2 regions of the Streptomyces sp. NPDC049887 genome follow, and region 1 is predicted to be linked to the other one. Evidence: riboswitches for the same ligand, from Rfam matches in the RefSeq annotation. Region 1 holds a riboswitch; the other holds the start of a gene.
What was found. A riboswitch is a leader RNA that binds a small molecule or an ion and turns the genes downstream of it on or off. The one in region 1 is predicted to bind cyclic di-AMP.
Positions count from the first base shown of each region.

Region 2: it holds a riboswitch for cyclic di-AMP, as region 1 does, so the genes downstream of both, AB0J10_RS25365 (NlpC/P60 family protein) here and AB0J10_RS00465 (transglycosylase family protein) in region 1, are expected to answer to the same signal.

Region 1 covers NZ_JBFAMM010000001.1:107,744-113,259, reverse strand. The annotation lists gene AB0J10_RS00480 (Uma2 family endonuclease) at 1-353, opposite strand, end outside; gene AB0J10_RS00475 (cytochrome P450) at 462-1,712, shown strand; gene AB0J10_RS00470 (transglycosylase family protein) at 1,865-2,809, shown strand; cyclic di-AMP (ydaO/yuaA leader) riboswitch at 3,066-3,231, shown strand; gene AB0J10_RS00465 (transglycosylase family protein) at 3,235-3,897, shown strand; gene eno (phosphopyruvate hydratase) at 4,213-5,493, shown strand.
Region 2 covers NZ_JBFAMM010000023.1:85,102-90,617, reverse strand. The annotation lists gene pcrA (DNA helicase PcrA) at 1-1,189, opposite strand, end outside; cyclic di-AMP (ydaO/yuaA leader) riboswitch at 1,400-1,569, shown strand; gene AB0J10_RS25365 (NlpC/P60 family protein) at 1,568-2,734, shown strand; gene AB0J10_RS25360 (hypothetical protein) at 2,848-3,201, opposite strand; gene AB0J10_RS25355 (NlpC/P60 family protein) at 3,452-4,501, shown strand; partial or broken gene AB0J10_RS25350 (esterase) at 4,567-4,791, opposite strand; gene AB0J10_RS25345 (response regulator transcription factor) at 4,897-5,516, opposite strand, start outside.

The DNA.
Region 1 (5,516 bases):
GGGGCGTACCAGGTCTGCTGCGGTCCCGTGCGGGCGCTCCACGGAACCACCATGAGATCGGGCTCCGGCCGGTCGCGTACGCCCAGTTTGGTGGTCATCTCGCGGACGACATAGAGGTCGTCCGGCGCCTGCTGCACCAGTGCGTTCTCCAGCAGCCGCAGTGCGGCCATGTGGAAATCGGTCTGCGGAGTCACAAAGAACAGTCCCCCGTCGATCAGCTCGGTGTGCGGCGGGAGACCCTTGATCCGGTCGAGGTCGTCCGCCGTCCACCCACCGGGGGGTGGGACCGGGAACACGTACTGCTCCTCCCGGCCTTCCTGGTCTTCCCTCCGGTCTTCGGCTGCGGCACTCATCAGCGCTCCCATGCGACGGAGTCTGGCGCGTACGGCAAGCCTACCCACGGGGAACGCGGAGAGGTCCGCCGAACGGATGACCGACCGGGCGCGGGTTAACGTCGTCCCATGCACGACCGGCCGTCCCGCGTCCCCGACGCCCCCGAGCTCTTCACCTGGGAGTTCGCCACCGACCCGTACCCCGCCTACGCCTGGCTGCGCGAGCACGCGCCGGTGCACCGGACCAGGCTGCCCAGCGGGGTGGAGGCATGGCTGGTGACCCGGTACGCGGACGCCCGGCAGGCCCTCGCGGACCAGCGGCTCAGCAAGAACCCGGCGCATCACGACGAGCCCGCGCACGCGAAGGGGAAGACGGGGATTCCCGGGGAGCGCAAGGCGGAGCTGATGACGCATCTGCTGAACATCGACCCGCCCGACCACACCCGGCTGCGGCGGCTCGTGTCGAAGGCGTTCACCCCTCGCCGGGTGGCCGAGTTCGCCCCCCGGGTACAGGAGCTGACGGACCGACTCATCGACGGTTTCGCGCAGCGGGGAAGTGCGGACCTCATCCATGAGTTCGCGTTCCCGCTCCCCATCTACGCCATCTGCGACATGCTCGGCGTACCGCGGGAGGACCAGGACGACTTCCGGGACTGGGCGGGGATGATGATTCGTCACGGCGGGGGACCGCGCGGCGGTGTCGCCCGGTCGGTGAAGAAGATGCGCGGCTATCTCGCCGACCTGATCCACCGCAAGCGGGAAGCCCCCGGCGACGACCTCATCTCGGGACTCATCAAGGCGTCCGACCACGGGGAGCACCTCACCGAGAACGAGGCCGCGGCGATGGCCTTCATCCTGCTCTTCGCCGGGTTCGAGACGACGGTGAACCTCATCGGGAACGGGACGTACGCGCTGCTGCGCAATCCGGGGCAGCGGCGGCGGCTCCAGGACTCGCTGGCCGCCGGCGAGGACGCTCTGCTCGCCACCGGGGTCGAGGAACTGCTGCGCTACGACGGGCCGGTGGAACTCGCCACCTGGCGTTTCGCGACCGAGTCGCTGACGCTCGGCGGACGGGACATCGCCGCCGGCGACCCCGTCCTCGTCGTGCTGGCCGCCGCGGACCGCGACCCCGAGCGGTTCGCGGAGCCCGACACCCTCGATCTCGGCCGCCGGGACAACCAGCACCTCGGCTACGGGCACGGCATCCACTACTGCCTGGGTGCGCCGCTCGCGCGGCTGGAGGGGCAGGTCGCGCTCGCGACCCTCCTCACCCGGCTGCCCGACTTGCGGCTTGCGGTCGATCCGTCGGAATTGCGGTGGCGTGGGGGACTCATCATGCGCGGATTGCGCACTCTGCCCGTTGAATTCACCCGACGCTGAATCTGACGGACAGTCAAGACTGTGACTTTCACGTGATCTCCGCTGCACCGACTTGTGACTGACGTCGGAGTGCGGCTACGTTCACCCCGACTCCGGGGCATCGAGGTCTCAATCCCCAGGAGTTTTCTGTAGTCACACGGAAGGCACACCGCATGCTGTCCGGGAACGGTCGACACCGCCGACCTCGTCAGGCCCCCGCCCTCATCGTCGCGGCAGGGGTGACCGGATCGGCCATCGCCATCCCGCTGCTCGGCGCGGGTACCGCGTCCGCCGCCGACACCGCCACCTGGAACCGCGTCGCGGACTGCGAGAGCGGCGGCGACTGGAGTGCCAACCTCGGCAACGGCTACTACGGCGGCCTCCAGATCTCCCAGGAGACCTGGGAGGCCTACGGCGGCACCGCCTACGCGCCGCGCGCCGACCTCGCCGACCCCTCCCAGCAGATCTCCGTCGCCGAGATGGTGCTCGCGGCCCAGGGCGCTTCCGCCTGGCAGAGCTGCGGAGTGATCACGGGTCTGGGTGGCAGTGGCTCCGAGCCCGCCGGTACCCCGTCGGCCGACCCGCTGGGCGGCCTCGTGAAGGCGCCGTCGTTCGGCGACGGGGCGGATTCCGTGCCCGAGCCGGATGCCGGAGCCTCCTCGCCGGCCGGCTCCCAGTCGGGGACGGGCGACTCCTCGTCCGCGCCGCCCGAGCAGTCCTCCCCGCCGGACGGGGCCCCGGAGCCCGCCGGACCCGTCGAGGGCTCCGCTGGGAGCGCGGAGGCGTCCGGTGAAGCCGGGGCGGATACGGGCATCGGCAAGCACCGGGGCACCCCGGCCACCGAAGGGGACGATGCGGGCAATTCGGATGATGAGCGTGAATCGGGTCGTCACGCATCACGAGGTGACGGATCGGCACGGGACGACGCCGCCACGGGAGATGAGTACGTCGTCCGCACCGGCGACACCCTCTCGTCGATCGCCGACGCGAACCAGGTGCCCGGCGGCTGGCCCGCCCTCTACGAGGCGAACCAGGACGTCGTCGGCTCCGACGCGGACCTCATCCTGCCTGGCCAGAGCCTCGATCTCGACCTGGGTGAGGGCGAGTTGAAGGAGTAGTTCGAGTGCTTATGTCCGGTTCTGTGCGAGTGAGACAAGAGTCTCTTCCGGTCAACTGGCCCCGCTAGACGGTCAACTCCGGTCATCGCGGCTCTCACCTGCGAAAACGGACATGTCACCTCGTCAGTTTTGGGCGATTTCTCCCCGATGTTCGACTTTGAACATCGGGGAGACGTGTGTCTACGGTCTGAACCGCTCGCAACGCGGGCCCCGTCGACCGCACGCCGAATCCTGCCGGCGGCCGCCGGGAACAGTCGTCGCGCAAGCGCCGAAGGCAGGAGCGGGGGACCCAAGGTAAGTGCCGGACAGGCCCGATGAGGGCTGCCCGGCTAGGGGTGGAGCCGTGCGCTCGTCGCACGGCCGGGCACACCACATCGGCCCGAACCCGACAGCTCACCTCGCAGGCGTCGGTGAGGAGAACTTCGATGCTGCTTTCCGGCAAGGGCAAGCACCGTCGCCCGACGGTCTTCCAGCGGTCCACCCGTGTCGCCACGCTCGCCGGTGTCGCCGGCGCCGCCATCGCCGCCCCGCTGATGGCCTCGGGCACCGCGTCCGCCGCGACCGCCTCCGAGTGGGACGCCGTCGCCCAGTGCGAGTCCGGCGGCAACTGGTCCATCAACACCGGCAACGGCTACTACGGCGGGCTGCAGTTCTCGGCCTCCACCTGGGCGGCCTACGGGGGCACCGCGTTCGCCTCCACCGCCGACAAGGCCAGCAAGGCGCAGCAGATCCAGATCGCCGAGAAGGTCCTGGCGGGCCAGGGCAAGGGTGCCTGGCCGAACTGCGGCACCGGACTGTCGAACGCCTCGTACGACGGTGCCGCCCCGGCCGCCCCCAAGGCCGCCGAGCCCAAGGCCCGGCCTTCCGCCCCGAAGCGGGCCGAGGCCCCGACCAGCCGCTCCGAGCGCGCGGCCGCCCCGGTCAAGAAGGGCGACGGCGAGTACACGGTCAAGGCCGGTGACACCCTCAGCAGGATCGCCGAGGCAGAGAAGGTCAAGGGCGGCTGGAAGAAGCTGTTCGAGCTGAACAAGGACATCGTCGCGGACGCGAACGTCATCCACCCCGGCCAGCAGCTCCACCTGAGCTGACGACCGGCCCCGGGGGCCCCTGTGGTCCCCGGGACGGCCGTCGTCCGGTGGGCCCGGCGGACCACTCGACGGCGCACCCCCGTCCCCGGCCCCGGCCCGGTGCACCCCCGTACTCCCCGCAGTCCGGCGGGTACGGGAAGTGCCCCCGGGTCGGGGTCTTTGTCCGTTCCGACCGCTTTTTCGTCCCACGGGGCGGGCATCTGCCGGCCGATGCCTCCCAGGCGGTTAGGCTCTTGCCGCAAGGCCAAAGCGACCCTGCACCGACACGGCTCCGTTTGTGTCACCTCACACGTCACATCCCAGAAGGAGATGCTCGTGCCGTCCATCGACGTCGTCGTAGCCCGGGAAATCCTGGACTCCCGAGGCAACCCCACGGTCGAGGTCGAGGTCGGCCTCGACGACGGCAGCACCGGCCGTGCTGCCGTTCCGTCCGGTGCGTCCACCGGCGCCTTCGAGGCCCTCGAGCTCCGCGACGGCGACCCGAACCGCTACCTGGGCAAGGGTGTCGAGAAGGCCGTCCTCGCCGTCATCGAGCAGATCGGCCCCGAGCTCGTCGGCTATGACGCCACCGAGCAGCGCCTGATCGACCAGGCGATGTTCGACCTCGACGCCACCCCGGACAAGTCCTCCCTCGGCGCCAACGCGATCCTCGGCGTCTCCCTCGCCGTCGCGCACGCCGCCTCCGAGGCGTCCGACCTGCCGCTGTTCCGCTACCTCGGCGGCCCGAACGCGCACCTGCTGCCCGTTCCGATGATGAACATCCTGAACGGCGGCTCGCACGCCGACTCCAACGTGGACATCCAGGAGTTCATGATCGCTCCCATCGGCGCGGAGTCCTTCTCCGAGGCCCTGCGCTGGGGCACCGAGGTGTACCACACCCTGAAGAAGGTCCTGAAGGAGAAGGGACTCTCCACCGGACTCGGCGACGAGGGCGGCTTCGCCCCGAACCTGGGCTCCAACCGCGAGGCCCTCGACCTCATCCTCGAGGCGATCAAGAAGGCCGGCTACACGCCGGGCAAGGACATCGCGCTCGCGCTCGACGTCGCCGCCTCCGAGTTCTACAAGGACGGCGCCTACGAGTTCGAGGGCAAGTCCCGCTCGGCCGCCGAGATGACCGAGTACTACGAGGAGCTCGTCTCCGCCTACCCGCTGGTCTCGATCGAGGACCCGCTGTTCGAGGACGACTGGGACGGCTGGAAGACGATCACCGAGAAGCTCGGCGCCAAGGTCCAGCTGGTCGGCGACGACCTGTTCGTGACCAACCCCGAGCGCCTCGCCCGAGGCATCGACGAGGCCGCCGCCAACGCCCTCCTGGTCAAGGTCAACCAGATCGGCTCGCTGACCGAGACCCTCGACGCCGTCGAGCTGGCCCAGCGCAGCGGCTTCAAGTGCATGATGTCCCACCGCTCCGGCGAGACCGAGGACGTCACCATCGCCGATCTGGCCGTCGCCACCAACTGCGGTCAGATCAAGACCGGTGCCCCGGCCCGTTCCGAGCGCGTCGCCAAGTACAACCAGCTCCTGCGTATCGAGGAGATCCTCGACGACGCCGCGGTGTACGCCGGCCGCAGCGCGTTCCCGCGTTTCAAGGGCTGATTCCGTACGGCCCCCGCCGGACG
Region 2 (5,516 bases), on a different contig from region 1:
GCGCTCCGGCGCCCGCGTTCGTCCACAGGTTCTTGGGACGACGGCTCTCGTTGCGCTCGATCACGGCGTTGGCGGCGGAGAGGATCGTCTGGGACGAGCGGTAGTTCTGCTCGAGCAGGATCGTGGTCGCGTCCGGGTAGTCCTCCTCGAACTGGAGGATGTTGCGGATCGTGGCGCCGCGGAACGCGTAGATCGACTGGTCGGCGTCGCCCACCACGCACAGCTCGGCGGGGCCGAGGTCGTCGTAGCCCGTCCCGACCAGCTCGCGCACGAGCGTGTACTGGGCGTGGTTGGTGTCCTGGTACTCGTCGACCAGGACATGGCGGAACCGGCGCCTGTAGTGCTCGGCGACGTCCGGGAACGCCTGGAGCAGATGGACCGTGGTCATGATGATGTCGTCGAAGTCCAGCGCGTTGGCCTCGCGGAGGCGTGCCTGGTACATCCGGTACGCCTCGGCCAGCGTCTTCTCGAAACCTCCCCCGGAGCCTTCGGCCTGGGCGGTCCCCCCACCAACCCGGTCGGCGAAGGTCTCCTCGTCGATCAGCTCGTTCTTCAGGTTCGAGATCTTGGCACTGAACGACTTCGGCGGGTACCGCTTCGGGTCGAGGTCCAGATCGCGGCAGACCAGTGCCATCAGCCGCTTGGAGTCGGCGGCGTCGTAGATCGAGAAGGACGACGTGAAGCCGAGCCTCTTGCTCTCCCGGCGCAGTATGCGGACGCACGCGCTGTGGAAGGTGGAGACCCACATGGCGCGGGCGCGTGGGCCGACGAGCTGCTCGACGCGCTCCTTCATCTCGCCCGCGGCCTTGTTGGTGAAGGTGATGGCCAGTATCTGGCCGGGGTGGACGTCGCGGGTCGCCAGCAGATGGGCGATCCGGTGGGTCAGCACCCGGGTCTTGCCGGAGCCGGCGCCGGCGACGATGAGCAGCGGCGATCCCGTGTGGACGACGGCGGCGCGCTGCTGCTCGTTCAGCCCGTCGAGCAGGGCCGCCGGGTCGATGACGGGGCGCGGGGCCCCGTTGCGGTAGTGGGCGTCCCCGGACGGGGGCACGTCGAACCTGCCCTCGAAGAGGTCGTGCGGGACCTCGTCCGCGGGCAGGTGCTCGTCGTCCTCCGGTGGCGGGGGGTCCTCCGGGGCCGGGGTGCGCTGGAGGTCCGCCAGGAAACTGTCGTCAAAGAGGCTGCTCATCGCTCTCCGAGTCTAGGCGGCCCCACGGACAGCCCGCCGCCGCCTTCGCGGGAATCACCATCGGACACCTCCAGTCATGACACGGACACATAGCGCCAAGGTCACGAAAATGTATCGGGCATATCGACCACTCTCCTTCACAGCAGCACCACACTTTGGCTAGCGTGCTCGCCCAGGCGGCCCGTACCCCCTTCGACGAACCACGTCGGCCGGGCAGCCGCGCCGAATCCGTGCTCCTCACAGAGGACTTCGGAACCGGGGACCCACTCAGAAAGCACAACCGGGGTGAATCGGGCCTGGTTTCACCTGGTCCGTAGGGCAAACCTTCCGTTCCGTCCGAACCCGACAGCTAACCCGGTAGGCGTTCCACGGAAGGAGATGCCGGCCTTGGCGTCGCACCGCAAGCCGCGCAGCCGCACACGTACGAACACACCTGCCGTCGGGTTCACGACGGCCGCGATAGCGGGGGTCTCGCTCCTCTCGGCCCAGAATGCGACAGCCGACCCGAAGCCCAGCATCGAAGAAGTCCAGAAGAAGGTCGACGACCTCTACCGCCAGGCGGGTTCGTCGACCCAGGAGTACAACAAGGCGAAGGAGTCCGCCGAACAGCAGCGCCGCAAGGTGGACCGGGCCCTCGACGAGGCCGCCGAGCGCACGGAGGCGCTCAACGAGTCCCGGCGCGCCCTCGGCAGCTACGCGGCCGCCCAGTACCGCACCGGCGCCGTCACCCCGACCGCCGCACTGCTCTTCGCCGACAACCCGCAGTCCTACGCCGACCAGACACAACTGATGGACCGGCTGACCGAGCAGCAGCGCGGCGCCATCGCCGACTACGAGACCCAGCGGGCCGAGGCGGCGAAGCAGCGCGCCCAGGCCACCCGGAGCCTGGAGACCCTCACGGACTCACAGGAGTCGCTGCGCGCCAGGAAGCAGGCCGTCCAGAAGAAGCTCGCCGAGGCGCGGGAGCTGCTGTCGCAGCTGACCGCAGAGGAGCGGGCCCGGCTCGCCGAACTCGAGCGCAAGAAGGAGGAGGAGGCCCGCCGGAAGGCCGAGGCGAGGGCCAAGGCGGAAGCCGAGGCCGAGGCCGAACGGCAGCTCCAGGAGCGTGAGCGGCAGGAGCGCGAACAGACGGGCACCGGCGCGGAATCCGGCTCGGGTACGGGGACGACCTCCGGAACGACCGGCGGCACGTACGCGGCCAAGGCCGAGAAGGTGCTGTCCTTCGCGCGCGCCCAGATCGGCAAGCCGTACGTCTGGGGCGCGACGGGCCCGAGCTCGTTCGACTGCTCCGGGCTCACCCAGGCCGCCTGGCGCGCGGCGGGCGTCGACCTCCCCCGGACGACCTGGGACCAGGTGAAGGCCGGACAGAGCGTGGCGACGGCCGATCTGCTCCCGGGCGACCTGGTCTTCTTCTACGACGACATCAGCCACGTCGGGATCTACATCGGCGACGGCAAGATGATCCACGCCCCCAAGCCGGGCGCGAACGTCCGCGAGGAGTCGATCTACTACATGCCGATCCACGGCAGCGTCCGGCCCGCGTAGCGTTCTCGCGGGCCGGTGACCCACGACAACCGCCCCACGGAGTCACGCACTCGCGCCGCGACGCCCTTCGGGACAGGGGGTTGCGGCGCGAGCCGTGCACGGGCCCGGACCACTCAGGTCCACAGGGTCGCGATGAGGACGTTCGCCAGGGTCAGGCCGCCGACCGCCGCGAACACCCCCTTGTCCACGGTCTCCTCGTCCCGCTTGACGTAGACGAGCGCCAGGATCACCACGAGCACGGCGAGCTTGATACCGATCTTGAGGTTGTTCACGGGCTGGCCGTCCGCCTGGTTCAGTCCCACCAGCGCCACACCCGTCACCAGCATGGTCAGCGCGCCGTGCAGCATCCCGGGCGTGAAGCGCGCCGCCCCCGCCCCCATCGCCTTCATCTGCGTGAGGAAACCGCCGAGCAGCGCGGCGATGCCGATGATGTGAAGGGCGACGAAGACATTGATGAGTACGTCCATGGCACCGGAGCCTAGCCGGACGGTCCCAAAGCGAACCCACGCGGTCCTTCTCATGCCAATTCCGTTCATGGCGCCACTTCGCGGTGACCGAGAGCTCTAGCGTCCTCACCCAGGTGGTCGGCTCCACCACCGTCCGCACCCGGACGGCCGCCGGCCGCCCCCGCCGGAAGAGCCGGTGGCGGGCCGCTCCCCCTGTGCGGTCCGCCGCCGGTCCCCGTACCGGCGGGCCCCTACGGAAGGACAGGCCCTCGTGGCAGCGCACCGCAAGCCCAGGCAGCGCACGCTTCCCGGCACCGCCGCACGCCTCTCCGCCACTCTCGCGCTCGCCGGTGCGGCCACCACCACCGCCTTCGAGGGCGCCGCGCAGGCCGAGCCGGTGCCCACCGCGGACGAGGTCCGGGCCGGAGCCGACCGGCTGTACCAGGAAGCGGAGGCCGAGACCGAGAAGTACAACGGGGCGAAGGAGAAGGCCGATACGGCGCTGAGGGAGGCCGGGGAACTCCGCGACGAGGCCGCCCGGCGCACGGAGCGCCTGAACGCCTCCCGCGACGCGCTGGGTTCCTTCGCGAGGGCGCAGTACCGGGCGGGCGGCCTCGATCCCGCCCTGCGGCTCGTCCTCGACTCCGACCCCGCGCGGTACCTCGCGGGCGCCGAGCTGACCGAGCGGGTCGGTGACCGCCGGACCGCGGCCCTCGCCGCGCTGCGGCGGCAGACGAGAGAGCTCGAGCAGGTGCGCGCCGAGGCCGGTGAGCGGCTGGCCGAGTTCGAGGAGCAGCGGGCCCGCGTGGCCCACCACCGCGCGGTGGTGCGGAAGAAGCTGGCCGCGGCCCAGGCCCTGCTGGCGCGACTCACCGCCGAAGAGCGCGCGGCCCACGCCGGGCGGGACGGCACCGCCGCGGGCCGCGCGGACCGCGGCACGGTCCGCACCGGACCCGCCGTCGCCGCGCCCAACCCCCGTGCCGCACAGGCCGTCGCCTACGCGTACGGGGCCCTCGGCAAGCCCTACGTCTGGGGCGCGACGGGGCCGTCCGCCTTCGACTGCTCGGGGCTGACCCAGGCCGCCTGGCGCTCCGCCGGGGTGGCGCTGCCGCGCACCACGTACAGCCAGATCGACGCGGGGCAGCGGGTTCCGAGGTCCCGGCTGGCGCCGGGAGACCTGGTGTTCTTCTACTCCGGCGTCTCGCACGTGGGTCTGTACATCGGTGGTGGCCAAATGATCCACGCCCCTCGTCCGGGAGCGCCGGTACGGATCGCGCCGATCGACCAGATGCCCTACGCGGGAGCGACGCGGATCGCCTGATCGTGCCGGCCCGTGGGGTGCGGGCGCGACTCGCCGGCGGCCCGGGGCGGGGTCGCCCGGCGGGGCAGGGTCGTGCGCGGGGCGACGAGGGTGAACGGGGCGATCTCGCCGCTCTCCGTCAACGGCCCCAGTTGCTCCTGCACGTCGAGCGTGGCGAACCACGCCTTCGCCGACCCCGGGTACCCCGGCAGCAGCTCGACGACCGGGAACTTCGTGTTGCGGTAGGCGGGTTCGTCGTACTGCGGGGGCGGCCGGACGTAGACCTCGCCGCGGACGCCGGAAACCTGCCCCGTGGTGCCGTCCTTGACGATCGGGTCGCGCCACCAGGACGTCAAGAAGGAGGTACCGCCCCGGGTCCTCACCGGACTCGTGGTGTTCCACCGGGGCTCGCGGGCTCAGACCAGCCGGCGTGCCGTCGCCCAGCGCGTCAGCTCGTGCCGGTTCGACAGCTGCAGTTTCCTCAGCACCGCCGACACATGCGACTCCACCGTCTTCACCGAGATGAAGAGCTGCTTGGCGATCTCCTTGTACGCGTAGCCCCGGGCGATCAGCCGCAGCACCTCGCGCTCGCGCTGGGTGAGCCGGTCCAGGTCCTCGTCCACGGGGGGCGCGTCCGTGGAGGCGAAGGCGTCGAGGACGAATCCGGCCAGCCGCGGCGAGAACACCGCGTCGCCCTCCTGCACCCGGAAGATCGAGTCGACCAGATCGGCACCGGTGATCGTCTTGGTGACATAGCCGCGCGCACCGCCCCGGATCACCCCGATGACGTCCTCGGCGGCATCCGAGACGGACAGCGCCAGGAAGCGGACGGGCCGCTCGGCGGCCGCCGCCAGTCCCGCACAGCGGCGCAGCACCTCCACGCCGCCGCCACCGGGCAGGTGCACGTCGAGGAGCACCACCTCGGGACGGGTGGCAGTGATCACGGTGACGGCCTGGTCGACGTCGGCGGCCTCGCCGACGACCTCGACGCCCGTCTCCTCGGTCCTGCCGATCTCGGCCTGCACACCCGCGCGGA